DNA from 4 places in the Blautia luti genome. Region 1 is predicted to be linked to each of the others. Evidence: riboswitches for the same ligand, from Rfam matches in the RefSeq annotation. Region 1 holds a riboswitch; each other region holds the start of a gene.
The links. Region 1 has a riboswitch for cyclic di-GMP ahead of R8695_RS15770 (DNA repair protein). Riboswitches for the same ligand answer to the same signal wherever they lie in the genome.
Positions count from the first base shown of each region.

Region 1 (7,563 bases):
CTGACCCACCGTATACAGTTACAGATTTAGAACGATCCAGATATTTAACTGTGTTGATAAATGAATAGCTTCCTCCATTCTTTTTCTGTTCATCTGACAGGATAATCTTCGCCGGATACTGTATAGTAACCTTTTCCCCTGACTTCAGCTCATCAATTAACCATCTCAAAACTATTCTGTTACTCTCAAATGTAACACCGGCTGTTCTATCTCCGAATTGGGCTGTAAATGTAGCATTTCCTTCTCGGACACTACCATTTTTATTCTCGTAAAAATCAATCCAACTAACAGTCGATTCTATTCCATTAACTTTTTTAATAAGATGTATGCTGTCGCCCAATATCATTCCTGTTGGCAATTCATCTGTCAGATATTGATCTTTTACATTGTTTGGATTACTTTCATCATTCTTAAGAGTAATCGTATAATTAAATTCCTGTTCATCTGAATAAACTTTACTTGTATCTTTATCAACCGTTTTATTTATTACTATCGGGTTCTTTACAGTAATATCTGTATTACCGCTGCCGCCTGACCCAGTTGTTACATTATTCTTCAGTACAGTATTTCCACCTGTTTTATCTGTATTTACTCTACACTTGTATGTAAAAGTAAGTTGCTCATGTGCACCAATTTTATCAACAGTCCACTGTAGATTCTGTCCATTCACATCAAAGTCAACTTTATGCCCGTCACTCAACGAAATATTTTTCTGGCTTTTTGTGATTTCCGTACTATTAAACTGCGCAGATATAAATTCCAGTCCATTCGGCAACACGTCCTTAAGCGTTTCATTAGCAACCGGAATATCTGTTGGATTTTCAACAGTGATCTTATAGATAACTTCAGCTCCATTATTCAATACACCATTGGCATTTGATTCCTTTTTTACAGTTGTATAGCCTTTATGATATTTAACCTTTACGTTCTCTGTATATTGATTTTTATACTGAGCCTGATTAGAAATATCACTGTTATTGCTCAAATCCTTCATGGCTGAATCATCAGCATCTTTTACTTTTACCGTAAAACTAACTTCTTTCGTTTCACCAGATGCGATATTACTTTCACTTGGAATCCATTCAAGAGTGTAAATACCATTATTTTTATTTTTAGTTACAGTAATATTCTTGCTCTTCAAATCTGCTATCTGTGCATCCGTTAATTCCAAATATTGCGGTAAAGTATCAGTAACCTTGTAATAATTACCTTTCGAGTCTTTTACTATAATTTCATTTGTACCTTCATTTTTCACTGACAAAGTATAAGTAATAGTATCTCCCGCTTTAACACCATTTTTAACACTAGTATTATCTGCTTTTTTACCTACAACAATCTTTTCCGGTTCCCTGGAAGGTATAATAAGTGCATCATCCTCTGTCTCTTTAACCGGATATTCTTTATATGGATGTGGCGCAATTTTAACATGATTCCGGATAATATCTTTTTGAATTTCTGAATTCTCCCGATTCTTGTAATCTTCCGGCACCTGCAGTTTACTTGCATTCAACTGCATCTTAAGGTTAAGATGCGCCTGTTCCTTAGTTGGAACATTACCATTCATATTCTGATTCGGAATCTTTAGAGTATAAGTAACTGTCTTTCCATTAATGTTCAGATTCTCGACAGTTCCTCCCTGCAAATTTGTAAATTCCAAGATTGTTTCTTCATCTGAAGTTACAACCTTTCCATCTTTTACTTTTACCCCCTTGGGGAATGATATATTATCAGGCAAGGTAAATATATCTGTCACTTTCACATAATCTGTCCAGATTTCACCATAATTTTCTCCATTAGAGTGATTTGCTTCAATAGTATATTCATAATTTCCTGTCAGATTTGATCCTGATACCTCTGTATACGCCTGCTTCTGATTATTTACTTTCTTTGAAACCGGATACCACTCATTCTTTGCAACCCATGTAAGAGTTTGAGAATCACCTAAATAATCTGTTCCTGATGTTCCCTCAGGAGCTTTCGTTCTGGTTTCATCTACAGATAACGTCATCTGTGTCTTAGCGGGCATTGTTCCATTTGTAGAACTCAACTCTACATCGAACTCAATTGTAGAACCAGCAGGCTGTTCATATTTAATATAATATTCTCCATTTTCCTCCACTAGTTCTAATTCCAGCGCATCCTTTCCACCATTATAGTTTACAGTCCGCTTTCCATTTTTAAATCCCTCTATATGCACTCCTTCTGGCAGCTTTCCAACTTTAACATAAACAGTTGCTTTAGAGTTAGGATTATTTGCCTGAGAATATGTTGATACAACTTTTGCAGAAAGTGGCTCGCCAGTGTTATCTTCTGGTTTTGATGCTGACAATTCAACTTTAATACGCTGATTAACCGCATCTCCATCTTCTCCGGTAGCTGCCATAGAACTCGTCTCATCATCCAGTGCTTCCGGTGCATCATCTTCGTCTTCTTCAGCTGCCTGTGCTGGTTCCGGTGTCTCCTCCGGCTCCGCCGTCGGAGTTTCTTCTATATTATTATTGTCCGGTTCCTGTGCGTCTGCATCGTCCGCTGCCGGTTCTGCGTCGCCATAGTCGAAGTTCGGGTTGCGTGGCATGGTTACGTAGCCGACGATGATCGCGTTGTCCAGGTTGTATGTATTCTGTTTTACTTCTTTATCAGAGTCGCCGATCACGGTAGTTACCTGGGCGTCATTGGCGTTGAGGACGATTCCGGCGTGGTCGGGGGTGCCGTCCTGGTTGCCGTCGAGGATGATCAGGTCGCCGGTGTTCGGGGTGTAGCCTTCTTTGGAGACCGGTGCCCATTCCCAGCAGTCTGATGGCTGTACCATTGCGGATGACGGGATGCCTGCATAGCTGAGACAGAAGTCTGTGAACTGTGCGGACCAGTTATCGCGGTACGGGTCGCCTGCCCATGCGCCGTAGCGGGTGTAGCCGTTCATTGTGGCGCCGTCTTCTGCTACATTATAATTGGAAGTGCTTTCTCTGTAGCCGATCTGTGTCTGGGCGATGGCTGCCAGATCGCTGCCCCAGTTTCCTGTCAGGGATACAGAGCTTACAGAATTCTGCCATGTATCTGCATCTTCTACATCTGCATTCGGGTCAGAGTAGCATGCCAGTGAATGTGCATGCTCTTCTTTACCACAGGCAAGTACCTGCTCGTAGCATTCTGCTGTGTGCTGATGTCCTTCGCTCTCCTCCTGGTCACAGGTGAGAATGTCCTCTGTCTGGTAGCATTCCTCTGTGTGCTGGTGTCCTTCATTCTCTTCCAGTCCGCAGATCAGATTGCCTTCCTCATCATAGCACTCTTCTGTATGAGTATGAGCACCTTCACCCTCTTCCAGTCCGCAGATCAGCGTCTGTTCCTGGGTATAACATTCATCCGTATGGGTGTGTGCTCCTTCGCCTTCTTCTTTCCCGCAGATCAGACGGTTCTCATAACATTCATCCGTATGAGTATGTTCTTCTATTCCACAGTGAGGAGTTCCCTCTGCAGTAAGTGCCGGAAGGATCAGCGCATATACAGTACAGAAAACTACTATACATGCCAGAATACTGACCGCTTTCTGCCAGCGTTTATGCTTCCGGTTCTGCAGCTTGAACTTCGCCGCCTGATGCAACAACGTATTTTTCATCTGACATCTCTCCTTTTCCCTTTTCCTGTTCCCCTTACTTCACAGGACCTGCTGAACTCAAAGGCCAAAGCCTGAATACAATCTTTCCTACGATCTGCTCCTCTGCCACGCAGCCTACTGATGTATTTCGGCTGTCAATGGAAGTGGATCTGTGATCTCCCATCACGAAGTATCTGCCATCCGGCACCTGATAGGGGAGTTTGATATTGCAGTCTCCCAGAGACTTCTCTACCAGATAGGGTTCGTCCAGGGGGTCGCCGTCCACTGTGACATTTCCCTTCTCATCGATATCTACCCAGCTTCCGGGACCTGCGATCATTCGCTTCACCAGAATCTTATTATTATAGTAGAAAGCGATCACATCTCCCTGGGTGAAATCTGCACCTTTCACAGATACCACGATCTGACCTTCCTGAATAGTGGGATACATGGAATTTCCATATATCTGCAGTACCGGAAGTAACAGTACGGCGATCAGAACTGCCGCGGCTGCTACTGCGATCAGTGTACCGATGGTATTGCGCAGCACCTGATAAAACCGGTGCCTGTATTTACTTCTGTTTAACTCTGCCTCCAGCTGTGAGACTGTGGGCAGGGAAGTAATTTCTTTTTTCTTATGCTTCCTCATGCTGAATGCTTTCATTCTCCCGCCTGTCTGCATGCTGTCTGATATTCTCCAGATACTGGTCTGCTGCCTGCTGTGCTGCCTCGAATACCTTATTGATCCGAAGTGCTGCTTCCGCGATAGATCCGGCTTCCTGTTCCATCAGTCTCCGGTCTTCCAGCTTCTGCTTCGTCTCCTCCAGCTCCTGCTGCAGGCGCTGCACTTCTTTGCTCTGTTCCAGGAGCATTTCCAGTAAATCTGTGCGGCTTAAACGCCGCAGCTCTTTTTCAGTCATTATGCTCTCCATCCAAGTTTATTTCTCACTGCATTTGTTTCTGTGCAGAAATGTTTCTTTTTGATGCTTATTTTTGATTTTATTAAGTCATATTTTTGACTTTTTCTGACTTTTAACATACAAAAAAAGCCACAATTATTCTTTGATAAAAAATAATTGCAGCCGAACTACCTTATAAATTAATCCTTCCCGGATTAATACTCCTCTTATGTATGTAAATACTTTTTTATCAAAGGCTCCAAGCTTTGCGTCCCTGGCTCACACCAGGTTTGCCAATTCCATATTCAGTTTCGTACGTTTCACCATGCTTCTCATATTATACCTCTTGGGACAAAAATTTGTCAACCGGTACCAGTCCGTTATATTGTACAATTTTACGTTCACTTTTTGCATATTTCGTACAATTTTCGGTTTTATCAGTAATATATATATAAAAGCGCCTGCCAATCTGTTACTATTGACGATTGACAGGCACTTTTTGGTTAGACCAATTCGGTTTTATGATAATTCCAATTTTCCGGTATACAGCTGATAGTAAGTTCCTCTCATCTTAATGAGGTCTTCATGATCGCCTCTCTCGATGATCTTACCATGATCCAGTACGATGATGGCATCGCTGTTTCTGATGGTTGAGAGTCGGTGAGCGATTACGAATACGGTACGGCCTTTCATCAGGTTATCCATACCTTTCTGTACGATACTTTCTGTACGGGTATCGATACTTGAAGTTGCTTCATCCAGGATCAGTACCGGCGGGTTGGCTACGGCTGCTCTGGCGATGGAGAGAAGCTGGCGCTGACCCTGGGAGAGTTCTTCGCCGTCTCCGCTTAACATGGTGTCGTAGCCCTTTGGAAGCATCTTGATGAACTGGTCAGCATGAGCCAGTCTTGCTGCCTCGTATACTTCCTCATCTGTGGCATTCAGTTTACCATAACGGATGTTTTCCTTGATAGTTCCTGTGAACAGGTGCGTATCCTGAAGTACGATTCCCAGAGAACGTCTCAGGTCATCTTTCTTAATCTTGGTGATATTGATTCCGTCGTAACGGATCTTACCTTCCTGAATATCGTAGAAGCGGTTGATCAGGTTTGTGATAGTTGTCTTTCCTGCGCCTGTAGAACCTACGAAAGCAAGTTTCTGTCCAGGTTTTGCGAAGAGGCTGATGTCTTTCAGAATGACTTTATCCGGATTGTATCCGAATGTAACGTCTTCGAAACGAACATCTCCGGTCAGTTCTGTGTAAGTTACAGAACCATCTGCGGAATGCGGATGTTTCCATGCCCACATACCTGTTCTTTCTTTACATTCTGTAATGTTGCCGTTGGCATCTTTTCTTGCATTCACAAGTTCTACATAACCTTCATCCTCTTCCGGTTTCTCATCAATGAGTTTGAAGATACGTTCTGCACCTGCAAGTGCCATAACGATGGCGTTGAACTGCTGTGCCACCTGCATAAATGGCTGAGTGAAACTCTTTGTGAACTGTAAATAGGAAGCCATAACACCAAGAGTGATGCCACCCACACCAGTTACAGAGAGAAGTCCGCCAAGTACTGCTGTCAGTACGAACTGCAGGTTACCGATGTTACCGATCACCGGTCCCATCATATTTCCGTATTTATTGGCATTTGCGGAGCTCTCGAAAAGTGCTTCGTTGAGTTTATCGAATTCTTCTTTTGATTTATCTTCGTGGTTGAAAACTTTTACCACACGCTGACCATTCATTCGTTCTTCCACGAAACCGGTCACATCTGCCAGAGATACCTGTTGACGGATGAAATATTTGCCACTGTTGGAACCAATCTTACTGGTAACCTTCAGCATAATAAAAATAATCACAACTGCCAGAATCGTAAGCAGCGGACTTAACAATAACATGGAAATAAAGGTAACCACGATCGTAAACAGTGCCATCAGTGCCTGTGGGATCGCCTGACTGATCATCTGACGCAGGGTATCTGTATCGTTAGTATAGAGGCTCATGACAGATCCGTTTGTATTCTGGTCGAAATAGCGGATCGGAAGAGTCTGCATATGCTCGAACATATCATCACGGACACTTTTAAGCACACCCTGACCGATATAAACCATCATTCGGGTATAAATAAATGTGGCAATCACACCAAGTGCAAAAATACAGCCAAGGACTGCAAGTGCCTTATAGAGTTCTGCAAAGTTCGGATCTGTCTGTCCGATCAGCGGGATGATAAAGTCATCCAGCAGAAATTTCAGGGACAGGGATACTGCAATACTTGCTGCGGAACTGATAAAGATGCAGATAAATACGATGATAAACTGTATCTTATGGGTTCCTGTCATATATTTCAGAAGTCTTTTGGCAGTTTGGATGGTGTTCTGGTCTAATTTTTTCTTCTTATTCATCGTCTCCGCCTCCTTTGACCTGTGATTCATATACTTCTCTGTAAATATCATTTGTCTTCAGCAGTTCTTCTGAAGTACCCACACCTGCGATCTTACCGTCATCCAGTACGATGATCTGATCTGCATCTTCAATAGAAGAAACTCGCTGTGCGATAATAATCTTTGTTGTGTTCGGGATCTCCTCGCGGAAAGCCTTACGTATCAGGGCATCTGTTCTTGTATCTACTGCACTGGTAGAGTCATCCAGGATCAGGATCTTCGGTTTCTTGAGAAGAGCCCTTGCAATACACAGACGCTGCTTCTGACCGCCGGATACGTTGTTACCGCCCTGAACGATCATTGTATCGTAGCCATCCGGGAACTCACTGACGAATCCATCTGCCTGGGCCAGCTTACAGACCCTCCGAACTTCTTCCTCACTGGCATGTTCATCACCCCAGCGAATATTGTCATAGATGCTTCCTGAGAACAGCACATTTTTTTGAAGTACCATGGAAACCTGGTCACGAAGTACTTCCAGATTGTAGTTGCGTACATCCACGCCTCCCACCTGGACATTACCCTTTGTGACATCATAGAGTCTGGGGATCAGCTGCACCAGGGTAGACTTTGCACTTCCGGTTCCGCCGATGATACCTACTGTCTGACCGGATTTAATATGAAGATTTA
Region 1 covers NZ_AP028156.1:3,408,303-3,415,865, forward strand. The annotation lists gene R8695_RS15760 (LPXTG cell wall anchor domain-containing protein) at 1-3,613, opposite strand, end outside; gene lepB (signal peptidase I) at 3,648-4,256, opposite strand; gene R8695_RS15770 (DNA repair protein) at 4,228-4,512, opposite strand; cyclic di-GMP riboswitch class I at 4,667-4,796, opposite strand; gene R8695_RS15775 (ABC transporter ATP-binding protein) at 5,011-6,894, opposite strand; gene R8695_RS15780 (ABC transporter ATP-binding protein) at 6,887-7,563, opposite strand, start outside.

Region 2 (7,563 bases), 170 kb from region 1:
CTATGACTGTGCAGGAAATAACATTACAATGGGACAGGCGATCAAATATGCAAGAAAAGGAAGCGTGATTGTGCTGGTTGCAGTTTTTGCAGGAATGGCTGAGATCGATCTGGCAGTTGCAAATGATCATGAGCTTGATATCAAGAGCACAATGATGTACAGACATGATGATTATGTAGACGGAATCAGACTGGTGAATGAAGGAAAAGTGCATTTAAGACCGCTGATCTCTAAGACATTTGCATTTAAAGATTATCTGAAAGCATACCAGTACATTGACGATAACCGTGAGACTACAATGAAAGTGATTATCAATGTGCAGGAAAAATAAAATACCCTGCTGATCATAAGCATTATGTAAGACAAAGATATAATAAAAAAGACTGCTGTAAAGAACACATGAGTAAACGGAAAGACGGAGGATGGCAGCAGGCAGGAGGAATTATGGAGAGTAAAAACGAAAATGTAAAAGTTCCGTTGATCAGTAAAATCGCATATGGATTTGGCGATGTAGGATGTAATTTCAGCTGGATGTTCGTCAGTAATTTTCTCATGATTTTTTACACAGACGTATTCGGAATCAGTATGGCAGCAGTCTCTGCCCTGATGCTGTTTTCGAGATTTTGGGATGCGATCAATGATCCGATCGTGGGTGGACTGACAGATAAAACCAAAACAAAATGGGGACGTTATCGTCCATGGCTTCTCATTGCAGCTCCGATCACGGCCGTGCTTCTGATTATGACATTCTGGGCACATCCGGACTGGTCGGACAGATCAAAGGTTATCTATATGGTAATTACATACTGTCTGCTGGTACTTGGATATACCTGTGTAAATATCCCGTATGGCACCCTTTGTGGAGCAATGACACAGGATATCGATGAACGTGCAAAGATTAATACATCACGTTCAGTATCTGCAATGGTTGCAATTGGAATTATCAATATCATTACAGTTCCACTGATTGGAAAACTTGGCAGTCAAAGTGCTAAAACCGGATACCTACTGGTAGCAATCATATACGGATGTATTTTTGCAGCCTGTCATTTCTTCTGTTTCGCAAAAACAAAAGAGCAGGTGATTATGCCGGAAAAAGACAAAATATCCATAAAAGTGCAGTTAAGAGCAGTGATACAGAACCGCCCATATATTCTGGCATTAATCGGACAGGTGTTATTCGGATTTACACTTTATGGAAGAAATGCAGATGTTTTATACTATTTCACTTATGTAGAGGGAAATGCATCCTACTATACTACATATTCCATGTGCATTATCATTCCATCCATTATCGGTGCTGCATGTTTCCAGCCTGTATTCCGAAAATTGAATAATAAAGGAAGAACTGCATCTATTTTTGCCCTTTTTACCGGAATTTCCATGCTCTGTATGTTCTTCTTCAATGTAAAAGAAACACCGGCAGCGTTCTATACACTTGCAGGAATTACACAATTCTTTTTTTCTGGATTTAACACTGCAATCTATGCGATCATTCCCGACTGCGTAGAATACGGAGAGTGGAAAACGGGCTTAAGGAATGATGGTTTTCAATATGCATTTGTGTCACTGGGAAATAAAATTGGCATGGCAATAGGAACTGCTCTACTTGCAGCACTTCTTGGAAAATATGGATATGTGGCAAATCATGTACAGAATCCGGCTGTTCTCAGTATTATGAGACATTCCTTTACTACAATTCCGGGAGTTTTATGGATAGTGACAGCAATTGTACTGTTTTTCTATCGCCTGAATAAAAAACGTTACAATGAAATTGTAGAAGACCTGAAAAAAAACCGGGTAAAATAAAGAGTGTCGTGAAGTGAATTGCGAATATCAACAGAGTCTCCTTGAGCAGCATTAAAAAATCTGCTTAAGGAGATTTTTATGTCTGGAGTTTTTGTGGTTGCATTTTTGTTTTATATGGGTATAATGGTGAGATAAGTCTGCAGATGAAAGGAAGACAATGCTGACAATATAACGAAGGAGCGGAGTATTATGCTGAAAAGATTCACCAGATATGTAACCCAGAGTGTTGCCGGAATGATCGGGATTTCCGTTTATGTTCTGGCAGATACTTTCTTTATATCTGTATATTCCGGTGCTGACGGACTGGCAGTTCTCAATTTGATCCTGCCGGTTTATGGACTGATCTATGCGATTGGGGCTATGATCGGGATTGGTTCCGCTACCAGGTATGCCATAAGCAGGGCAAAAGGAGAAAATACAGAACATTATTTCGTACAGTCAGTAACCTGGAGTATACTGGCTGCAGTTCCATTTATGCTGATCGGAATCTTTATTCCGGACAAAGCATTGGCTTTGTTGGGTGCAGATGCCGGACTGATCGGACTTGGACGAAACTATGTGAGAATTATTCTGATCGCAACACCATTCTTCATGTCAAATTATACATTTACTGCATTTGCCAGAAACGATGGAGCGCCTTCTATTGCAATGATCGGTTCCATCAGTGGAAGTATCTTTAACATTATATTTGATTATATATTCATGTTTCCTGTCGGTCTGGGATTTTCCGGAGCAGGACTTGCTACTGCAATCTGTCCGATCGTAACAATGAGCGTCTGTGCCACACACTACAGGAGCAGCAGAAACCATGTAGGATTCCATTGGAAAAAACCGTCATTCAGACACCTGATTTCCTGCTGTCAGCTGGGAGTTTCCGCATTTGTCGGGGAATTGTCTTCCGGTGTGATCGCCATTGTATTTAACTTCCTGATCTTGGGAATCGCGGGAAATATGGGTGTAGCAGCCTATGGAGTTGTGGCAAACCTTTCTATCGTGGCATTTGCAATTTTCAACGGTCTGGCCCAGGGAGCACAGCCCCTGATCAGTGAAAGCTACGGAAAAGGTCAGCCCACTCAGGTAAGAAAACTTCTGAAATGGAGCCTGCTCGTATGTCTTGCTGTAGAAGCACTGATCCAATTGATCATCTGGACTTCAACCGACACGCTGATCAGCATTTTCAACAGTGAAAACAATGTTCAGTTATTGAATTATGCACATACAGGACTGCGTCTGTATTTCCTTGGATTTATAGTGGCAGGAATCAATATTGTACTGGTGGCATATTTCTCAGCAGTAGATGAACCGAAAATTGCGATTGTCGGATCATTACTGAGAGGAATTATTGCTATTGTTATCTGCGCAGTTATACTTGCGAAATTATTTGGATTAAATGGAATCTGGATCTCTCTTCTTGCAGCGGAGACAGTTACGTTTCTGACAATTCTGTTTCTGGCATATAAAGACAGAAGAAAAAGCATGGCAGTTGTCTGAACTATGGTTTCGTGAAAAACAGTCGTATGTCTGTTATTATCCGGAAAATTTATCGCTGTAATGAATATGCATAGCCTCCCAGTCCATGAACAATACATAGAATACTCTTCCGTATTGCTGGCTTTCTACGATTCTTCCGTGATCGAGGACAGAAAGATAGGATCCGTCAGCCTTTCGAAGGTGAAAGTGAATATAGTCATTTTTATTACCACTATCAATCTGTTCCCAGATACTGGATTCGATCTGTTTCTGTTCATCTTCTCGGATCAGGCTGCGGAAGCGCTTATTGGTGAGTCTGAACAGTTCGTCCATATCTTTATATCCGGTCATATGAAGGAACTCATGGTTTGCATAAAAGAGTTCGTCATCGTCTTTGTCCGCTCTGTATATGATAAATGCACCCGGAAGGTGTTCAGAGACATCTTTAAATGCGAATCCCAGTTGTTTACGGATTCCTGACTGAAGACCTTCCCTGTAAGCCATACATCCGTTTTTTCCATGAAGTTTTATTGCATAGAGGGCTGCATCAGCACAGCGCATGAGCTGTGAACGGCTGGCTGCAAATGTGGGATATTCCGCATATCCCAGAGAAATGTTAAATGACTGTTCTTTTCCCTTGTATGAGAATGTCTTTGGAAGTCCGGTAAATTGCTGCAGCAGTTCTTTTGCATCTTCGCAGGTATAATTTTGTAAAAGAATACAGAACTCATCCCCACCGTTTCTTCCCAGTAATGCATCAGATGGGAAAAATGTTTTCATGCTGTCTGCCAGACTCTTTAATGCTTTGTCTCCATAGGCGTGGCCATAAATATCATTAATAAACTTAAAATCATCGAGATCAAGGAGTGCGGCCACAAAATGTCCTTTCGGATTTTTATCCATCATCTTTTCTGCTGATTCGTCAAATCCATAGCGGTTGTAAATACCTGTAAGAGAATCCGTGCGTGCCAGTATCTGAAATTTATTTTTGTTTTCTTTTGATACCAGACATACCCTGGTAAGCCCTGACAGAAGTAAGGTGATAGCGGTAAAAATCGTGCTGACTGTTACGATCAATAGATTGTTTCTCCACCCGCTTTCAGGAGTTACTTCGAACTTCCAGCTTTCTTTCCCTATGGTAAAATCATAAGAAACCGGCTGCGTTATCTGACCATCTGACTGGTAAACGGGTTTATAAGTGTCACTCCAGGGAGTTTCTGTTTTGGAAAGTCTGTACTCATATCCAAAACCTGAAAGTGCATGGATCGAGTCGGAAAAAATATCAGGAACACGCAGGATAACAATGGTAAATCCCCAGAAATACGCCTGTCCGTGCTCATCATTCAGGTAGACCGGATTGCGGACTGCAATTCCATAGCCGCCCTGTGTCAATTTAAAGGGTCCCTGTGTAATGATTGTATGGTTGTCTCTTGCATAACAGGAAATTCTGCCACGGTCTTTATCATGGAGCAGATCAATTTTACCTGCCTCGTTTCTCTCAGCAGGATAAATATCTGTTACAACACCATCCGGAGCAAGCTGTACACTTTCAATAGAATCAGATATAAGATTTTCTGCAATCGTATCAAATTGCTTGATATCTCCATTTTCACTGATCAGAACCTGTTTCAGAGTATCTGTGATCGCAATTCCATTTGTAATTTCATTTTTAATACGTTCACCGTAGGTTGATACATTTAATTGTGCGGTTGTGCGTCTCTGCCATTTTTCGTGAGTGTCTGTTTTGTATACGATGAAACCAACAAGGCACATGCCCAGTAAAAAAACCATAAGAGGCACAAGATTTTTTTTCTTCACCTGTTTTACCTCAATTTATATATCGGATATTTTTATGATGGAACATTATAGCACAGAAATGAAAAAACGGAATGAATTTTTTTTAAAACATAGGTAAAATCAGACAGATATAAAAGTTTCCTAAGGTGAAAATGTTGTAGGTATGGGGAAAACATGCTATGGTATGTATACAATGCGTAAAGAGGAGCAGAAAAAACGAAGTACGAACATATCACAGAGGGTCGTTTCATAGATCGCCCCAATCGTTTTATTGCACATGTGGAGATCAATGGGCAGGTGTACATATTCTGGCCTATGACTGCATGGTAGAACCTGACAGAATGGAAATTCAGGATCCGGTACCTGTATGCCTTGCTTTTGACCGGAAATAAAAAAGTATTCCCACAATCAGCATGCTCTTTACAACGTTATTGTTCATTATGTTTTCAGTAACGTAGCCGAAATTCATTCCAGATTGCCTGCGGCAATGGAATTTATTATTGACGTGTAAAAACATTCGTGGTATTTTTGATAAAAATGGAAATTATTTAAAGGCAAACCTGTTGAAAGGCAGGGACGCAAAGCCAGAAGGGGCTAAAGTCAGCAAGTTTGACCAGGTCAGCCGGTTGCAACTGCTTCCATATTATATATGGAAAAGATGTGAAAACGGAAGAGATTTTGATAACTTTTATACTATATAGATGTGTGATTTTAAAGAAATATAGTAGGGACACTGGCATATTTTGGCAGGTGTCCTTTTTATATGCCTAAAAGGGTACGAAAACTGACAGGTACAGGTTCTCTGTATACAGATAAAGGCAGGATGAAGAGAGGATTTTTATAAAATGGGAAATTATGAAGACAAAATATATTCTTTAGGTGAGACTGTAACGGGACAGACACAGGCCATGTCACAGGCCGTACAGAAAACACTGGAAAATAATGGCGGGGTAGGTATAATGACAGGATCTTATGACCAAAACCTGTCTATTTTGTCTGTGAATAATCTGCTGTTGCATAGTACAGGATATACATTCGATACTTTCATGGAACAGACAAAAGGCTCATTGAGAAACTTCTTTTATGACGAGGAAGATATACTGGAGCGAGACCGTTTTTTGCAGCTTCACGGAACAGGGGAAGCACAGATCCTTGCAGCAGACGGTACAGTGAAAAATGTACGGCTTTGTAAAGAGGATGCGACAGATGAGGCGGGCAGACAGATCTGGGTTATGTCCGTACAGGTCAACTGGGATCATGTAAATTTGACACTGCTCAATGAGGCTATCTATTCCGGCTTCTGGTATTTTGACTGTGACGAAAACAGTGAGATTGTGAATGCAAACTGGAGTCATGAATTCCGAAAAATGCTTGGCTATCATGACACTCTGGATTTTCCGAATAAACTGGAATCCTGGTCAGATCTTCTGCATCCACAGGATAAAGAAAGAGTAATGGTGCAGCTTCAGGCGGCAATTAAGGATAAGACGAACCAGATAAAATACCAGGTAGAGTATCGTATGAGAATGAAGGATAATCAATACCAGTGGTTTCGGGCATCGGCAGAAGTAATACGCCGTTTGGATGGTTCTGCCAGCAGGATTGCCGGCATATTTATCAATATTGATGCAGAAAAAAAAGAGTCTATGCAGGCACAAAAGTCAGCTGCTTTCCACCGTGCCTTTACGAAAACAGATCTGTGCGAATATTATGTAAACCTGGAAGCAAACACATTTGATACCTTTAAGGTTGAACCGTCCCTGATGACAGTTTTTGAACAGAGTCGTACATGGGATGAACTGATCCGGCATTTGGTGGATTCCTATGTTGTGGAAACAGATAAGAAAGCGGTAGCTGCTTTTTATGACCGTGGTTATATTGCAGAAAAACTGAAAGGTCTGGAAACAGAATTATCTTTAGAGTGCCGAATCACTCTGGATGGAGAAGAACGATGGGTCCGCAATGTGATTATACGTGGCGAGATAGAGGATTCAGAATATGCCATGATCTTTCTGCGTGATATCACAGAGGCAAAGGTAGAGAGCGCACGGCATCTGCAGATGGCAGCGGATAATGCTTCCATGGGGCAGCTGATTCAGAGTATTGTGCGTCTGGTTGACCGTTTTGTTGTCTGTGATCTGGAAAATGACAGATATGAATTCTACAATCTGAATGGACAGATGATATATAAACCTCTGGGATTTTATCATGATTTTCAGATGCAGGTTCTTGAAAAATATAAGACACTGGAACCATTGGAAGCTATAGATATCCTGATAGCCCCGGATAATATTCGGAAAAAACTGAAAAGTGAAAATGATATTTATAAGTTTGAGTATTGCAGCCTGGATGAAAAGACTTATAAAATCGCTTCTTATATTCCCTTGGAATGGAAGAACGGAAAGCTGGAAAAGGTATTGCTGGCATCCATGGATGTGACACAGGAGAAGAAAGCAGAGATTGAATCCCGTCAGGCACTGAAAGAGG
Region 2 covers NZ_AP028156.1:3,237,726-3,245,288, reverse strand. The annotation lists gene R8695_RS14975 (zinc-dependent alcohol dehydrogenase) at 1-331, shown strand, start outside; gene R8695_RS14970 (MFS transporter) at 445-1,809, shown strand; gene R8695_RS14965 (MATE family efflux transporter) at 1,999-3,300, shown strand; gene R8695_RS14960 (diguanylate cyclase domain-containing protein) at 3,337-5,097, opposite strand; cyclic di-GMP riboswitch class I at 5,620-5,710, shown strand; gene R8695_RS14955 (hybrid sensor histidine kinase/response regulator) at 5,922-7,563, shown strand, end outside.
Region 2: linked by a shared signal. The riboswitch ahead of R8695_RS14955 (hybrid sensor histidine kinase/response regulator) and the one ahead of R8695_RS15770 (DNA repair protein) in region 1 are both predicted to bind cyclic di-GMP.

Region 3 (7,563 bases), 1.3 Mb from region 1:
CTTTGCTCTCATTTTGTCCTCAGTGAACGCGTTTGCTGTCATGGCAATGATCGGTATCACTTTTGCATCCTCTCTGTCCAGAGAGCGGATCATCTTTGCTGCTTCATATCCATTCATGACAGGCATCATAATATCCATAAGAATAACATCAAATTCTCCAGGACTGCTTTTTCTGAATATGTCAACAGCCTCCTGTCCATTCCATGCTTTGGTCACCACAGTGCCTTCATTCTGAAGCACAAATTCTGCAATCTCCATATTCAATTCATTATCCTCTGCCAGAAGAACATGGAGCCCCTGGATAGATGTTTCCGTTTTTTCTTCCGTTTCAGTCCTGTCCTTCATATCTGCATCAATCTGGAATGGAATCCGGATCACAAATGTAGTCCCTGTGCCTTCTTTACTTTCAAAGGAAATGGTTCCGCCCATTTTCTCCACCAGTTTTTTTGTGATTGGCATTCCCAGTCCTGTTCCGGCGAATTTTGTGCGGCTTCCTGCATGTTCCTGTGCAAATGGTTCAAAAATGCGTTTCTGGAATGCCTCTGCCATTCCGATCCCGGTATCTCTGCAGACAAATTCCAATGTGGTCATTGCTGTCTGTTTTGATGGGATTTCCCGACAGCTGATATAGATATATCCGTTTTCTTTGTTATATTTCACCGCATTGGACAAAATATTCATCAGGATCCGCTTCACATGCACCGGACTTCCAATAAGATTCCAGTGTGTAACTTCTTTCTTTTCCCAAAGGATCCGGATATTCTGCTCTGCAGCCACCTGTTCGATCACACCCAGTATTTCCTCAGAAATACTGTTCAGATTAAATGGGATTTCTTCCAAAACCACTTCATCTGACTCCAGCTTGCTCATGTCCAGAACTTCGTTTACCAGTTCCAGCAGCAGATGGGATGCCTCTTTGATCTTTGCCCTGCATTCCGTCTGTTTCTCCATATTGTCTGCATAATGGTCTGCCACATTGATCATGCCGCAGATTCCATTGATCGGTGTCCGGATATCATGGCTCATTCTCTGCAGAAACTCAGTTTTTGCCTCATTGGCTGCTTCTGCTTTTTTTGCTGCTCTTAGAAGTTCTGCTTTATATGTTTCATCTTTTTCCTGTTCCTGTTTCCGGTGTGCCAGATCCACTCTGTAACCCCAGAAGCAGAATATACCGAATATGAGTAAATAAAGAAAAACGACAGCGGTTACATTTAGTGGCAGGTTACGGAATACTTCCGTATCCGGAAGATAGGCATAAATATAATAATCCCGCTGCTTCAGCATGATTCCGTAACCTCCGGTTCCTTCATTTTTTAAATGAAAAATATGCTGACTGTCTGTATGCTCTTTCATTGCCTGGACAACCTGGTTCCCGGCAGTATCCTGTCCCAGCAGGCTTTCATCGTTGCTGGCAACGATGGTTCCCTTGTCTGCAACAATAATCGTTCCATCCTTCTGAGTGCTATAGCCATTTAAAAGGTTCTGTATTGTCAGGGTATAATTTCTGACAAATTCCGGAGATGTGTAATAATAAATTGCAACCATACCTGGTGCATCTTTTCTGGCACAGGCTGCAATGTCGATACGTGATCCGTCTTCTCGGTCAATCCGTTCCGAATAAGATCTTTCTTCATATCCGGTAAAATCCATGATAATGTCTTTTTGCAGATAATCTGTGATCTCATTGGTCAGAGCCTCATCCATGCTGTATTTGCAGACTGTCTTTCCCTCTGCATCCAGCACAAGGATACCATCCACCCAGAGGGTCTGCAGATTTTCTTTCAGAAACTCCTGGCTTAGCCGGCTGCCGTTTTCTGTTTCCATGTCGATATTCGTACTCATCTGTCTGGCACTTTCAATGGCGCGGAGGAGACTTTTAGATTCCGAAGCTTCATTATAATGGGTGTAGGTGGAACACTGCACTTTGACATAGTTTACAGTTTTCACCATCCTGTTCTCTGCTTCCTTTTTCTCTGCCTGAAAAAAGTAATACAGGGAAGCTGCAGTCACACAGATTCCAAGCAGAATGCCGAATATCCAGAATCGCTTTACTTTTATTCTTCTCCTAATATCCAAGATCATCCACCTCCAGATACTTCTGGGGATCATCCAGATATTTTTTAATGATTTTCAGGGATGTGCCATCCTGACGCATTTCTTCCAGCGTCTGATCCATCTGCTCACAGATTCCTCTGTCATCCTCTTTTGCAAAAGCAACACCTATCCCGACCACCATCAGCGGATCTTCCAGGATACGGAAGCTTGCATCATAATCCTTCATGTACTGGACAATGGATTCCTCATGTGCAGCAACTGCATCTACATATCCTTTTCCCAGAAAGGTATAGATTAGTTCCCTGTGCCCAAGACTGATCAGATTGCCCAATTTGGGGATCCTTTCATCTGTCCGGTTCAGAAAGATGCCTTCCGGTTTGGTTGTGGACTGGACGGCAAGGTTCTTTCCCTCCAGATCACTTAGTTTATAGATATCACTGCTCTCATTTACAGCAACTACCTGGCGGCTTGCTATGTAAGGTCCTGCCCAGCGGTAATCGTCAAGGCGTCCTTCCATGGAAAAACAGCCCATAATACAGTCGATCTCTCCGCTTTCTACCAGCTCTTTTTTCTTCTCCCAGTTGATCTGGACAACATCCACCTGATAACCCATTCTTTTAAAAGCTTCTGTAGCCAGTTCCACATCAATTCCTGTGGGAATCCCATCTTCATTCAGATAATTGTATGGCGGATAACTGTCACTGCCCAAGGTGATGACGGGCTTTTCCCTTTCTTTTTTAGTGATATTTGTGTTTTTACACCCTGCCAGGGCAGTTGCTAAAATTCCCACAAGCAGAATGCCTGCAATCACCTTTTTCCTTTTCATCTTTTCTCCATTCCTGCTATTCTTTTCTATTTTTTCTCAAATTTAACCGAATTAAGTAAGTAGCGAAGCGGATGATTTTTATCCGCTTGAAGCCAAAAAAAGTTCCATGTAAAAAATTTCACAGGAACTTTTTCCATAATGCCCATTTAACATTTACCTTTTTTTATTACTGAGGCATGATGCAACCGGTTGGCATGATCAGATTTCAGTCTGACTTTAGCTCCTTCTGGCTTTGCGCTCCGGCTTTTCAACCGGTTTGCCAATAAATGCCATAAAAAATTTTTTTTATTATAGCACTCATACTATATCATGTCTATAAGAAATATATCAATCTGTTATCTGAATAATTATTACTGTTCGCATTACTGTTCACAAAGCATATTGAGAAAAGAATAAACAGTAATGCTTTATGCTTCAGATTTTAAATCTGAAAGTATTTTTCTTAATTTACTTCCGTAATCTTTCCCCGCAGCCCAGCCACCGCCGTATGGATTCTCCTGGATTCCCAGCCATTCTACATAGGGGGCTGTTTCTCTGGTCACATAACCAAATCGTTCATCTACGCATTCCTGATTCAGGTCATCTGTTGATGCGTAGGCTTTGAGATGCTGAACCTGAGCGCGGATTCCAGTTCTTACGTCAGGAAAGGAAATTCCTTTGACTCCATCTCCGGTTGTTCCAAGTCCTGCGAAGTTGAACTGGTCGATTCTGGCATCTCCATCAAATCCAAGCCATCCGGTTTCAAGCATTGCCTGTGCAAAGACCACTTCGCCGCGTACATTCTCTGCGTTTGCTTCTTCTGCGATAATGTCACAAAAGGTTTCGATGTCAGGTGCTCCTCCACTGCTAAGTTCTTCTGATGGGTAAGTGCATCCCTGGCTGTTGTATAATGAACACATATCATCAACGGAAACTGTAGTTTTGCCCATGATCGTGTAGTATCCGTAGGTATTGTCTGTGGGACTTTCGTCGGAGATTATTTCTTCTCCGCTATTTTCTGCATTTTCCAGATGTTTGGGTTTTGAAATCTGACCTTCTCCCGAGTGATCTGCTGTGCTGTTTTCTGTACTGGTGGAGGTTATTTCTTCACTGGCACTTACCAAAGCAGGTGCCCCGAATATCAGGGCACCTGTCATTGTCATAAGTAGCCAGAAATGTTTTCCTGGCACTTTTTTCATCTTATGCGTTTACCTTTCTCATTGCAGCTTCTACTACATGACCAACCAGTACAGAAGTTGTTACGCTTCCAACACCGCCCGGTACAGGTGTAATAGCATCTACGATCGGCTCTACTGCTGCATAGTCAACATCACCGCAAAGTTTACCTTCTGCATTTACGTTGATTCCTACATCGATAATTGTCTGGCCTTCTTTTACGTATTCAGCACCAACAACACCAGCGCGGCCTGCTGCCACGATGATGATGTCTGCTTCACGTGCTACAGACGGCATATCTACAGTTCTTGTGTGGCAGATTGTAACAGTTGCATTCTTTTTAACGAGCATCATTGCTGCAGGTTTACCAACAACAAGGCTTCTTCCGATCACGACTGCTTTCTTACCTGTGCAGTCAATTCCGTAATGATCAAGGATTTCCATACATGCCTGTGGTGTACATGGCGGGAATCCGATCTGTTTGCCAGTGAATACACCAGACATAGAAAGATCTGTCATACAGTCAACGTCTTTTTCAGGAGCAAGTGCGTTCTCGATCACTGCCTGATCCAGATGTTTCGGAAGCGGACGGAATAATAATACACCGTGGATCTTGTCATCTTTGTTTACTTTGTCGATTGTTGCAAGAAGTTCTTCCTGGGAAACATCTTCCGGAAGTAAGATTTTCTCACATGCAACGCCTAAAGTTTCGCAGCGTTTTGTTGCTCCTCTTTCATAAGAGATATCGCTTGGGTTCTCACCAACACGAATGATGCAGAGAGTAGGATTTACTCCTTTTCCCTGAAGCTCTGCTACGTTTGCTTTGATTTTCTCGTTTAACGCTGCTGTTACTTCTTTACCTAATAACTGCTTTGCCATTTGTCGTTCCCTCCAAAATTATGCATTATTATCCTGTATTGTAACTGAATAATTCCAGTATAGCTGACTGATATTTCATATGCACTCTATAAAATATTTCTTCAGAAAAACCGAAAAACAATACAGGATTTTCTATTTTATTATTATTTCAGTCTGCCAAGTACACTGTTGAATGTGTCATCTGCGATCTTTGTGTATTTCTCAAGCATCGCATCTGCTTTTCTGTTTAATTCTTCTGCGTATTCTCTGTCAGCCATGGATTTTGTATTGATGTATACGTTCAGGCTTGCACCCTGTAATGCTGCTTTACAGAAAGCTGCACCAACACCTGCATCACTGATGGCGAGTTTGGAACCTTTTGCACCGAATTCAACGATCAATTCGATAGCTTCACAACATTTCTCCATAATTTCCATAGGTACGGAGCATGCGTCTTTTAATACAATCTCCATAACTCTGGCTTTCTCAGCTTTCTCTTCTTCTGTTTCTTTTGGCATTCCGTATGCTTTGGATAATGGCTCGAATACTTCAGCATCACGTTCGATCAGACGAAGGAAATCCTTCTGTAACTGATCGCATTTTGCTTTTAATTCATACATTTCGTCTTCTACGTCAGCATATTTCTTTTTGCCTACAGTAAGACTTCCTACCATGTTTCCAAGAGCTGTTCCTACAGCACCAACTAATGCAGATGCACCGCCGCCGCCCGGAACCGGAGCTTTGGAAGCTAAAACCTCAACGAATTCTGTGCAAGTACTTGTTGAAAATCCCATCTTTTTCTCTCCTGCTTTCTTTTATTATTCAACAGATATCTGTTTATATTTTTCAGAGGGTGTCTGATACAGACACTCTCTGACATATTTAATAAACTTTTAGAACAGACCTGTGATCTTACCTGTCTCGTCTACATCGATTCTTTCAGCAGCCGGAACTTTCGGCAGACCTGGCATAGTCATGATCTCACCTGTAAGAGCTACGATGAATCCTGCACCAGCGGAGATCTTCAGGTTACGTACTGTAACTTCGAAGTCTGTCGGAGCGCCAAGTTTGGTCTGGTCATCTGTTAAGCTGTACTGAGTTTTAGCTACACAGATCGGGCAGTTGCCGAAGCCAAGAGCTTCTAACTGTTTTGCCTGTTTCTGAGCGTTTGCTGTCAGAACAACTCTCTTACCTCCGTAAACTTTCTGAACGATCTGGTTCAGTTTGTCTTCGATAGAACCTTCCAGTTCATATGCATAGGAGAAGTCGTTTGGTTCTTCAACAAGACGAAGAACTTCTTCTGCAAGTTTGATTCCGCCTTCGCCGCCTTTTGCCCATACTTCAGAAAGAGCAACATTAACGCCGAGTTCTTTACATTTTGCTTCTACAAGATCAAGTTCTGCTTTTGTATCTGTAGGGAATGCATTGATAGCAACTACGCATGGCAGTTTGTATACATTCTTGATATTGGATACATGTTTGAGCAGGTTTGGAAGACCTTTCTCAAGTGCTTCCAGGTTTTCGTTGTTGAGATCAGCTTTTGCAACACCGCCGTTGTATTTCAGAGCACGTACTGTAGCTACGATAACAACTGCACTTGGTTTTAAGCCTGCCATACGGCATTTGATGTCGAGGAATTTCTCAGCACCAAGGTCTGCACCGAAACCAGCCTCTGTGATCGCATAATCAGCAAGTTTCAGAGCCATCTTTGTAGCTGTTACGGAGTTACATCCGTGAGCGATGTTGGCGAATGGTCCGCCGTGTACGATTGCAGGAACGTGTTCCAGAGTCTGTACAAGGTTTGGTTTCAGGGCATCTTTTAACAGAGCTGTCATAGCACCTTCTGCATGAAGGTCGCCGGCTGTTACAGGTTTCTGCTCAGAAACTTTACCATATGTATATCCGATGATGATCTTGGATAATCTTTCTTTCAGGTCTTTGATGTCACTTGCAAGACAGAGAACTGCCATGATCTCAGATGCAACTGTGATGTCGTATCCGTCTTCACGAGGCATACCGTTTGTTCTTCCGCCAAGGCCGTCTACTACGTTACGAAGCTGACGGTCGTTCATATCTACGCATCTCTTCCATGTGATCTTACGTGGGTCAATGTTTAATGCGTTGCCCTGGAAAATATGGTTATCGATCATAGCTGCAAGTAAGTTGTTAGCTGCACCAATTGCATGGAAGTCACCTGTGAAGTGAAGGTTGATATCTTCCATAGGAACAACCTGTGCATATCCACCACCTGCTGCACCACCTTTTACTCCGAATACCGGTCCTAAGGATGGCTCACGAAGGGCTACCATAACGTTCTTGCCAAGTTTCTGCATAGCATCTGCAAGACCTACAGTTGTAGTAGTTTTTCCCTCTCCGGCTGGTGTCGGGTTGATTGCTGTCATAAGGATCAGCTTTCCGTCCGGCTTGTCTGTTTCTCTCAGAAGATTGTAGTCAATTTTTGCTTTGTACTTTCCGTACTGCTCCAGATATTTGTCATCAATACCTGCCTTCTCTGCAATCTGGGTAATTGGAAGCATTTCGCATTCCTGTGCAATTTCAATGTCTGATTTGAATCCCATTTCAAATTACCTCCTTTTTACTCCGCTTTTAAGTCGGTTTTTTGCTGCTGTCCGCATCATCTGCCAGCAGCTTCTTTATCTAAAACAGGT
Region 3 covers NZ_AP028156.1:2,084,603-2,092,165, forward strand. The annotation lists gene R8695_RS09805 (ATP-binding response regulator) at 1-2,082, opposite strand, end outside; gene R8695_RS09810 (substrate-binding periplasmic protein) at 2,066-2,881, opposite strand; cyclic di-GMP riboswitch class I at 3,059-3,152, opposite strand; gene R8695_RS09815 (glucosaminidase domain-containing protein) at 3,289-4,059, opposite strand; gene R8695_RS09820 (bifunctional 5,10-methylenetetrahydrofolate dehydrogenase/5,10-methenyltetrahydrofolate cyclohydrolase) at 4,061-4,915, opposite strand; gene R8695_RS09825 (cyclodeaminase/cyclohydrolase family protein) at 5,059-5,688, opposite strand; gene R8695_RS09830 (formate--tetrahydrofolate ligase) at 5,788-7,473, opposite strand.
Region 3: linked by a shared signal. The riboswitch ahead of R8695_RS09810 (substrate-binding periplasmic protein) and the one ahead of R8695_RS15770 (DNA repair protein) in region 1 are both predicted to bind cyclic di-GMP.

Region 4 (7,563 bases), 800 kb from region 1:
TCCACTGTATCTTTCAGACCACCTGTTTCACGGACGATCGGAAGAGTTCCGTAACGAAGGCTCATCAGCTGGCTTAAACCGCATGGCTCGAACAGAGACGGCATAAGGAATGCATCAGAAGCAGCATAAATACGGTGTGACATCGATTCGTCATAATAGATCTGGGCAGAAACCTTTCCATGGTATTTCCAGTCGAAATGACGGAACATATTCTCATAACGTTCATCACCGGTTCCGAGAACTACGATCTGCACTGCATCTTGGCAGAGTTCATCCATCACATATGCGATAAGGTCAAAGCCCTTCTGGTCTGTCAGACGTGAAACGATACCGATCATCATTGCCTTCGGATTTTCTTCCAGTCCCAGATCCTTCTGAAGCTGGATCTTATTTTTTACTTTTTCCTTGCGGAAGGTTGTCGCGTTATAGTTCTTCGTGATATATGGATCAGTCTCCGGATTAAAGATATTGTAGTCAATACCATTGACAATTCCTCTCAGACTGTTAGCCCGGGCACACATCAGGCCGTCAAGGCGTTCGCCGTAGAACGGTGTCTTGATCTCCTCTGCATAAGTATTGCTGACAGTTGTCACAGCATCCGCAAATACGATACCTCCCTTAAGGAAATTGGCATCCTTGTAAGCTTCCAGCTTGTCTGAAGTGAAATAATAATCAGAAAGACCTGTGATATCCTGTACAGTCTTCACATCCCAGACGCCTTGGAATTTCAGGTTATGTATTGTCATGATCGTCTTGATATTCCAGAAAAATTCATTCTGCTGGAAGCTGTCATGAAGATATACAGGGACAAGTCCTGTCTGCCAGTCATGACAGTGGATCACATCCGGTCTGAATCCGATCACCGGAAGTACGGATAATACTGCTTTGGAAAAGAATGCAAATTTCTCCAGATCCCACGGAGCACTGTCATATGGTTTCGGACCACTGAAATAGTATTCATTGTCAATGAAATAGAACTGAATTCCATCATACTCCATATGCATAATTCCTACATAGCAGTTCTTATATCCCAGATCCATGTAGAAATGTGTGACGTATTCCATTTTATCTTTCCATTCCTGTTTCATACAGGCATATTTCGGTAAGATCACACGAATATCGAAATATCTCTTGTCGAAATATTTCGGTAAAGCGCCTGCTACATCTGCCAGTCCTCCTGTTTTGATAAACGGAACTGCTTCAGATGTTGCAAATAAAATATTTTTCATGCGTAAAACCCTCCTTGGTAGCCTTTATACTACAATTATACTCCAAAAAACGCCTATTGGAAAGTGCGATTTTTATATTCCAGTCTGATTTTATCTGCGATCAGTGCAATAAATTCAGAATTCGTAGGCTTACCTTTTCCTGTGCTTACCGTATATCCGAAAAGCTCATCGATCGTATCCATCTTTCCTCTGCTCCACGCTACTTCAATGGCATGGCGGATCGCTCTCTCCACTCTGCTGGAAGTTGTCTGATGCCGTTTCGCAATGGTGGGATACAGAATCTTCGTAATGGAATTCAGCATTTCCATATCATTTACAGACAGGATAATGGCATCTCGCAGATACTGATATCCTTTGATATGTGCCGGAACACCTATCTCATGAATGATGTTCGTTACATCTGTCTCCAGATTTCCCTGGGTCATGGTATTTTCTTCTTTTACTTCTGTCTGTCTGCTGATCTGTCTGAATTTCCTGTCTCCTAAGCTTCTCACATGCTTGATCCGATTTAACAGCATCCTGTTGTCAAAAGGTTTCAGCACATAATAATCCGCTCCCAGACTGAATGCATCTTCCGTGATCCTCTCTTTTCCTACAGCGGAAACTACAATAAACGCCGGTATTTTCTTCAAACTGCTGTCATGGACAAAACGTTCCATCACTGCCAGGCCGTCCATCTTCGGCATAATAATGTCCAATACCACAACGTCCGGCTCTTTTTCCCTTATAATATTACAGATTTCTTCTCCATTATGGGCTTTGCCAACCAGTTCCAGATCCTTATCTTCTTCGATGATCTTTCCAAGTACTTCCACCATTCTCTCATTATCGTCCGCAACCGCCACATTTAATTTTTCCATGAGGCCAGCCTCCTCCCTGATCTAAATCCTCTATATTTTTGTTCCTGTTTTTTTGGCACATCACATATTATAGAGGAACGATAAGGGAGAAATCAAGCCGAATCAGGGAGGTCAGACCCATTTTCCATCGCGCTTATCTGCGCTTATCTGGCTTTTATTTTCATCATTCGCCACGAATATATCTTACCGGACAGCAATCGCATTTTTCTTTATTTTTTCAGTTCACTTTTGATCTGGTCTGTTACCAGGGCGATCAGTCTTCTCTGTTTCGCATAGAGCTTTATGGTGTTAAATACCCGTCTGTATACTACCTGGGCATCGAACGGACGGTTGATATAATCCATGGCTCCCATTTCATAGGCTTTTTTCACATAGGTCTCTGATTCCTCACTGGAAATCATGATCACCGGAATATTGTCCAGGAAATTCTTCTCAGACATTACCCGCAGAACCTCGAAACCATCCATCACAGGCATGATAATATCCAGAAGCACCAGTGAAATATCTTCTTCATGCTCTTCAAGGTATTCCAGGCCTTCTTCTCCGTTGGCAGCTTCTAGGACAGCAAATTCTTCTCCCAGTACCTCCCTGAGAATGGCACGGTTCATCTCTGAATCATCTATGATCAGGATCTTCGGCCGTAAATCTTCAAAGAATTTCTCTTTTCTGCCTTCCAGCTTCCCGCCGGTGCTGTTCTCCTCTGTAACGACCATGTTCTTCTTATTTTTCGCCATATACATAAAATGATCTGCACGGCTGATCGCTTCTTCTATCGTGTCTCCTTCTGACATTACGCCGCCTATACTGACAGACATCTTCAGTCTGGGATAGCCAGGCACTTTTGCCTCCTGCACCTTCCTGCTGATACTTTTCAGCTTCCGGGTAAAAATCTCCGGTTCTACATCAGCCATGATCAGGATGAATTCATCCCCTCCGTACCGGATCAGAATATCTGTTTTACGGATACAGCTTCTGATAACTTCTGCTACCGTACGTAGCACCAGATCTCCCACTTTATGCCCAAGAGTATCATTATATAACTTGAAATCATCCAGATCGATCATTGCAACTCCTGCAGGAGTTTTCATATTTTTGATCATATTCTCATAGAAATGCCGATTGGATGCACCTGTAAGGGCATCTGTATACAGAGCTTCCTGGTATCCGCTTATTTTTTTCAGCAGACGGTTTTTGCCCTGAGGATCCAGGATCAGTTCATCGTCCAGGCAGTTGATCATCTCCATGACATACTCTCTGCCGTCAATCTCCATATATTTTGCAATCACCTGGTAAAGTACAGAATCAATAAATTCCATTTTTACTTTTCTGTTCTTTTCCTCCAGTGCACGTATAGATACACAATTCTCGCACGGACTGCTTTTCTTCCAGAAATCGTAGCACTGACAGGGGGCTTTTGGCTCCTTGGACGTATAATCTCCATAATGGATCTCTCTTAATGTATCAGCTTCCAGAAGACGCACTACATCAAATACAGACTCCATATACCGCATGGTTTGCTTTGCTTCCTGCATTGTCATATTCCTATCATCCTCTATCTGTAAATCCTGCGGCAGCTTTGCTTCCTGCCCACAGTATTGGTTTATATGTATTTCTTTTTTGCAACGAAAAAAAGTATTGTTATAACAATAACAATACTTTTGATTAACTCCCTGCAGCTGGCTGTCATTTTACAGACCCTATAGCTTTGCGTCGCAACCTTTCGATTGTTTTGCCATATCTTATACAATACTTCTCATCAGACAATCTGCCGCTTTTCACACGAAAATCTAACTCATAATATTATTACTATAGCACATACCCGGAGGAAAGTCAAAAAATATTATCTGCAGTAACGACAAAAACGCTGCACGGGCAGCGTCTTTTTGTCCTATTTCTCATGGTTCAGCATATTTTCTATGAATATCCCATATCCACTGGTGGAATCCTGCACAAACACATGGGTAACTGCGCCAACTACTTTTCCATCCTGCAAAATAGGCGACCCGGACATTCCCTGGACCACGCCTCCGGTCAGTTCCAGAAGATTTTCGTCTGTTATCTGGATCACAAAGCTCTTATTGGTATCTTCATGGTTCAGATCGATCCTTTTGATCTCTGCTGCATATTCCTTTACCTGTCCATCCACACACGCCAGGATCGTGGCATCTCCGGTGTGCACTTCCTGCTTATGTGCTGCCGGCATTTTTCTCAGAGAAATACTGTTTTCTTCATTTGTATAAAGCTGTCCGTAAATGCCGTTTTTGTTATTTTCTGTAATAGTCCCCAGAAGATTTCTTTCCTCGTAACGGATCAGTCCTGCCAGTTCCCCCGGATTTCCTTTGCTGCCTTTATTCACTGCCAGAACCTGTGCTTTATACAAAGCACCTCCTGATATTTCCAGAAGATCTGCTGTATCAATATCACTGATCCCATGCCCCAGTGCACCGTAGCTGCCGTTCCCATTCACATAGGTCAGCGTTCCGATCCCCTGGGTGTCATCTCTTACCCACAGTCCAAGTTTGTAGCTGCCGGAGGCATCTTTGGCAGGTGTGACAGAAACAGGCAGCGTCTCACCATCTCTGTTGACTTTCAGCGTAACTGCTTCTCCATTCATGTTTTCCAGATCCCTGATCAGTTCTTTTTTGTCTGTAACCTTCTGATCATTAAATGCTACAATATAATCTCCCGGACGGACAATATTTCTGGATGGCTCTTTCGTTTCACCATCTTCAGCCTGTATCTCTCCTGTATCAATAACCAGTACACCCTTTGTTTCCATATAGATCCCTATGGTATTTCCACTGACATACACTTCCCTGTCATCCACAGGGGTTACTTTTACTTCTTTGAAAGGCAGATATCCAAGAAGTCTGCAGGGCAGTACATACCCTCCGTCACCTGAAACAGGCACAGCCTCATCAAAGGTTACAAAAGGATTGGAAAGGAGCTCTGACACATCTGTACTGTTTTGTCTTGAAACCTGGATCTCATCCGGTATTTTACGGTTGAGATACTGATATCCCAGAAATGCCATTACAAGGAGATCAAGAACCAGGAAACACATCAGAAACAGCCGGTATTTTTTTCTTCTGTTCATTTCTGCACATCCTTTCAGGTATAATCTTTCAGGTATGATCAGAAAAAAGAGAGGATTCTCTTTTCAGATGATCCTCTCTTAGTATGCGGTCAAATATTTTATTTCAATCTTGTATTTTTTTGTTTCTGTGCCAATTCTTTCATTTCTTTTGCATTTTCCAGAACAGCCGGTGTGATCTCTGTTCCGCTGAGAAGCCTTGCCAGTTCACGGACAGAATCTTCTTCAGAAAGTACATGGATCTGGGTAATGGTTTCTGTACCTTTCAGATGCTTTTCAATCTCGAAATGACTGTCTGCCATAGCTGCGATCTGAGGCAGATGTGTAATGCAAAGTACCTGGTGATGCTGTCCGATCACAGCCATTTTCTCTGATACTTTCTGTGCAGTTCTTCCGCTGATACCTGTGTCGATCTCGTCGAAGATCAGTGTTTCGATCTGGTCTCTGTCTGCCAGAATTGCTTTCAGCGCAAGCATGATCCTGGAAAGTTCACCGCCGGATACGATCTGACCTAACGGTTTCAGGCTCTCTCCCGGATTGGTGGAGATCAGATAACCGATGTCATCAAAGCCATTGTCTGTATAATTTTTCTTTCTCTGGAAATCAATGGCAAAATTTACATCAAGAAAATTTAGATCTTTCAGTCCCTGAATCACTTTCTGCTCAAGCTGGCTGCTATATTCTCTGCGGATCCTGGACAGTTTATCCGAATTTTCAAAGAGAATTTTTTCCAGTTTTGCAAGACGGTCTTTCATTTCCTGTAAATTTTCTTCAAATCTGCGAAGTTTTTCCAGTTTTTCTTTCTGCTGGCTGCAGTATGCACCGATTTCTTCAATGGTACGTCCATATTTCGCCTTCAGCCCATTGATAAGATCCAATCTTCTCTCTGTCTCATAGAATTCCCCTTCATCGAAGGTAAGGTCTTCCAGATAAGCAGAAAGTTCCCTGTTAAAGTCATTCAGCAGACCATCCACGGAAGTCAATGTCTCTTCTAACGGTGCAAGCCCCTCATCAAACTGGGTCACACGGACCAGTTCCCTTATGGCTTCTCCCACTGTTTCTCCTGCTCCTTCTGTAGTGTCATAACCTGTCAGTTTATGTACCAGCAGCAGAGAATCTGTCAGCTGCTTTGCATTGTTCATTTTGCGGTAACGGCACTCCAGCTCTTCGTCTTCTCCCGGCTGCAGGGCTGCTTTCTCTATTTCTTTGATCTCGAACTCCAGAAACGCAGCTTCTCTGTTTCTCTGTTCCTCATTTATATCCATGGAATCCAGTTCGTTTCTGCAGACACTGTATTCTTTATACGCCTGGCGGACTTTTTCCTTCGCAGGAAGAATCTTCTCTCTCCCGTATGCATCCAATATCTCAAGCTGCTTATCCTGATACAGCAGTGACTGATGTTCATGCTGTCCGTGAATGTCCAGCAGACAAGCTGCTGCTGCCTTCATCTGGCTTACAGTACTGGTTTCTCCATTGATCTTATTGATACTCCTTCCGTCCATGATCTTTCTGGACAAAAGCACCTGCCCGTCCTCCGGATAAAAGTCCATGGCAGCAAGGGCTTCCCTGGCTTTCTCATTCTCTACCTGAAAAAGCAGTTCCACCAAAGCATAAGGAGCATTTTCTCTTATTATGTTTCTGGAAATCTTGGCTCCCAGGATCAGCTGCATGGAACCCAGAAGAATGGATTTACCTGCACCGGTCTCACCTGTAAGGATATTAAGTCCCGGTCCGAATTCCACCTCGATCTCTTCTATCAGTGCAAGATTTTTTACATGGAGATGTGCTAACATTTCTTTCCTCCTGATACGAATGGCCCCGTTTCCGGGGCCTTATGTCTTAATCTAATGTTATTGGTTCAGTCTTACAAAGCTTCTCAGCTTCTCAGCAGCGCCAAGCGCCATGTCTGTATTCTTGGCAGCACACATAATTGTATCGTCACCTGCGATACATCCCAGGATCTCCGGCCATTTCAGTGCATCCAACGCTGTAGCTACCCCCATTGCCATACCTGATACTGTTTTGATCACAATAATGTTCTGTCCTACATCAATAGACAAAAGTGCATCTTCCAGCACCCTTGTGTATTTCGCACTGAGACTTCCGGACTCATTGTTAATGATCGCATAACGGGATTTTCCGTCTTTTCCTGCCACCTTGGTCAGCTTCAGTGCACGGATATCTCTGGAAACTGTTGCCTGGGTCACTTTAAATCCGGCTTCATTTAACCTGGAAGCCAGTTCCTCCTGTGTATCTATATCATATTGATGAATCAGTTCTATGATCTTCTCATGTCTCGCAACCTTCATGCCGCTTCCTCCTTAACTGTCCCTCATTTTCCGTCGAAGAACTTCCACGAAGCTTAAATGGTTCAGCTTCA
Region 4 covers NZ_AP028156.1:2,609,639-2,617,201, forward strand. The annotation lists gene glgA (glycogen synthase GlgA) at 1-1,229, opposite strand, end outside; gene spo0A (sporulation transcription factor Spo0A) at 1,283-2,089, opposite strand; gene R8695_RS12065 (diguanylate cyclase) at 2,299-3,627, opposite strand; cyclic di-GMP riboswitch class I at 3,758-3,833, opposite strand; gene spoIVB (SpoIVB peptidase) at 3,978-5,186, opposite strand; gene recN (DNA repair protein RecN) at 5,285-6,976, opposite strand; gene argR (arginine repressor) at 7,034-7,492, opposite strand; gene R8695_RS12085 (NAD(+)/NADH kinase) at 7,505-7,563, opposite strand, start outside.
Region 4: linked by a shared signal. The riboswitch ahead of R8695_RS12065 (diguanylate cyclase) and the one ahead of R8695_RS15770 (DNA repair protein) in region 1 are both predicted to bind cyclic di-GMP.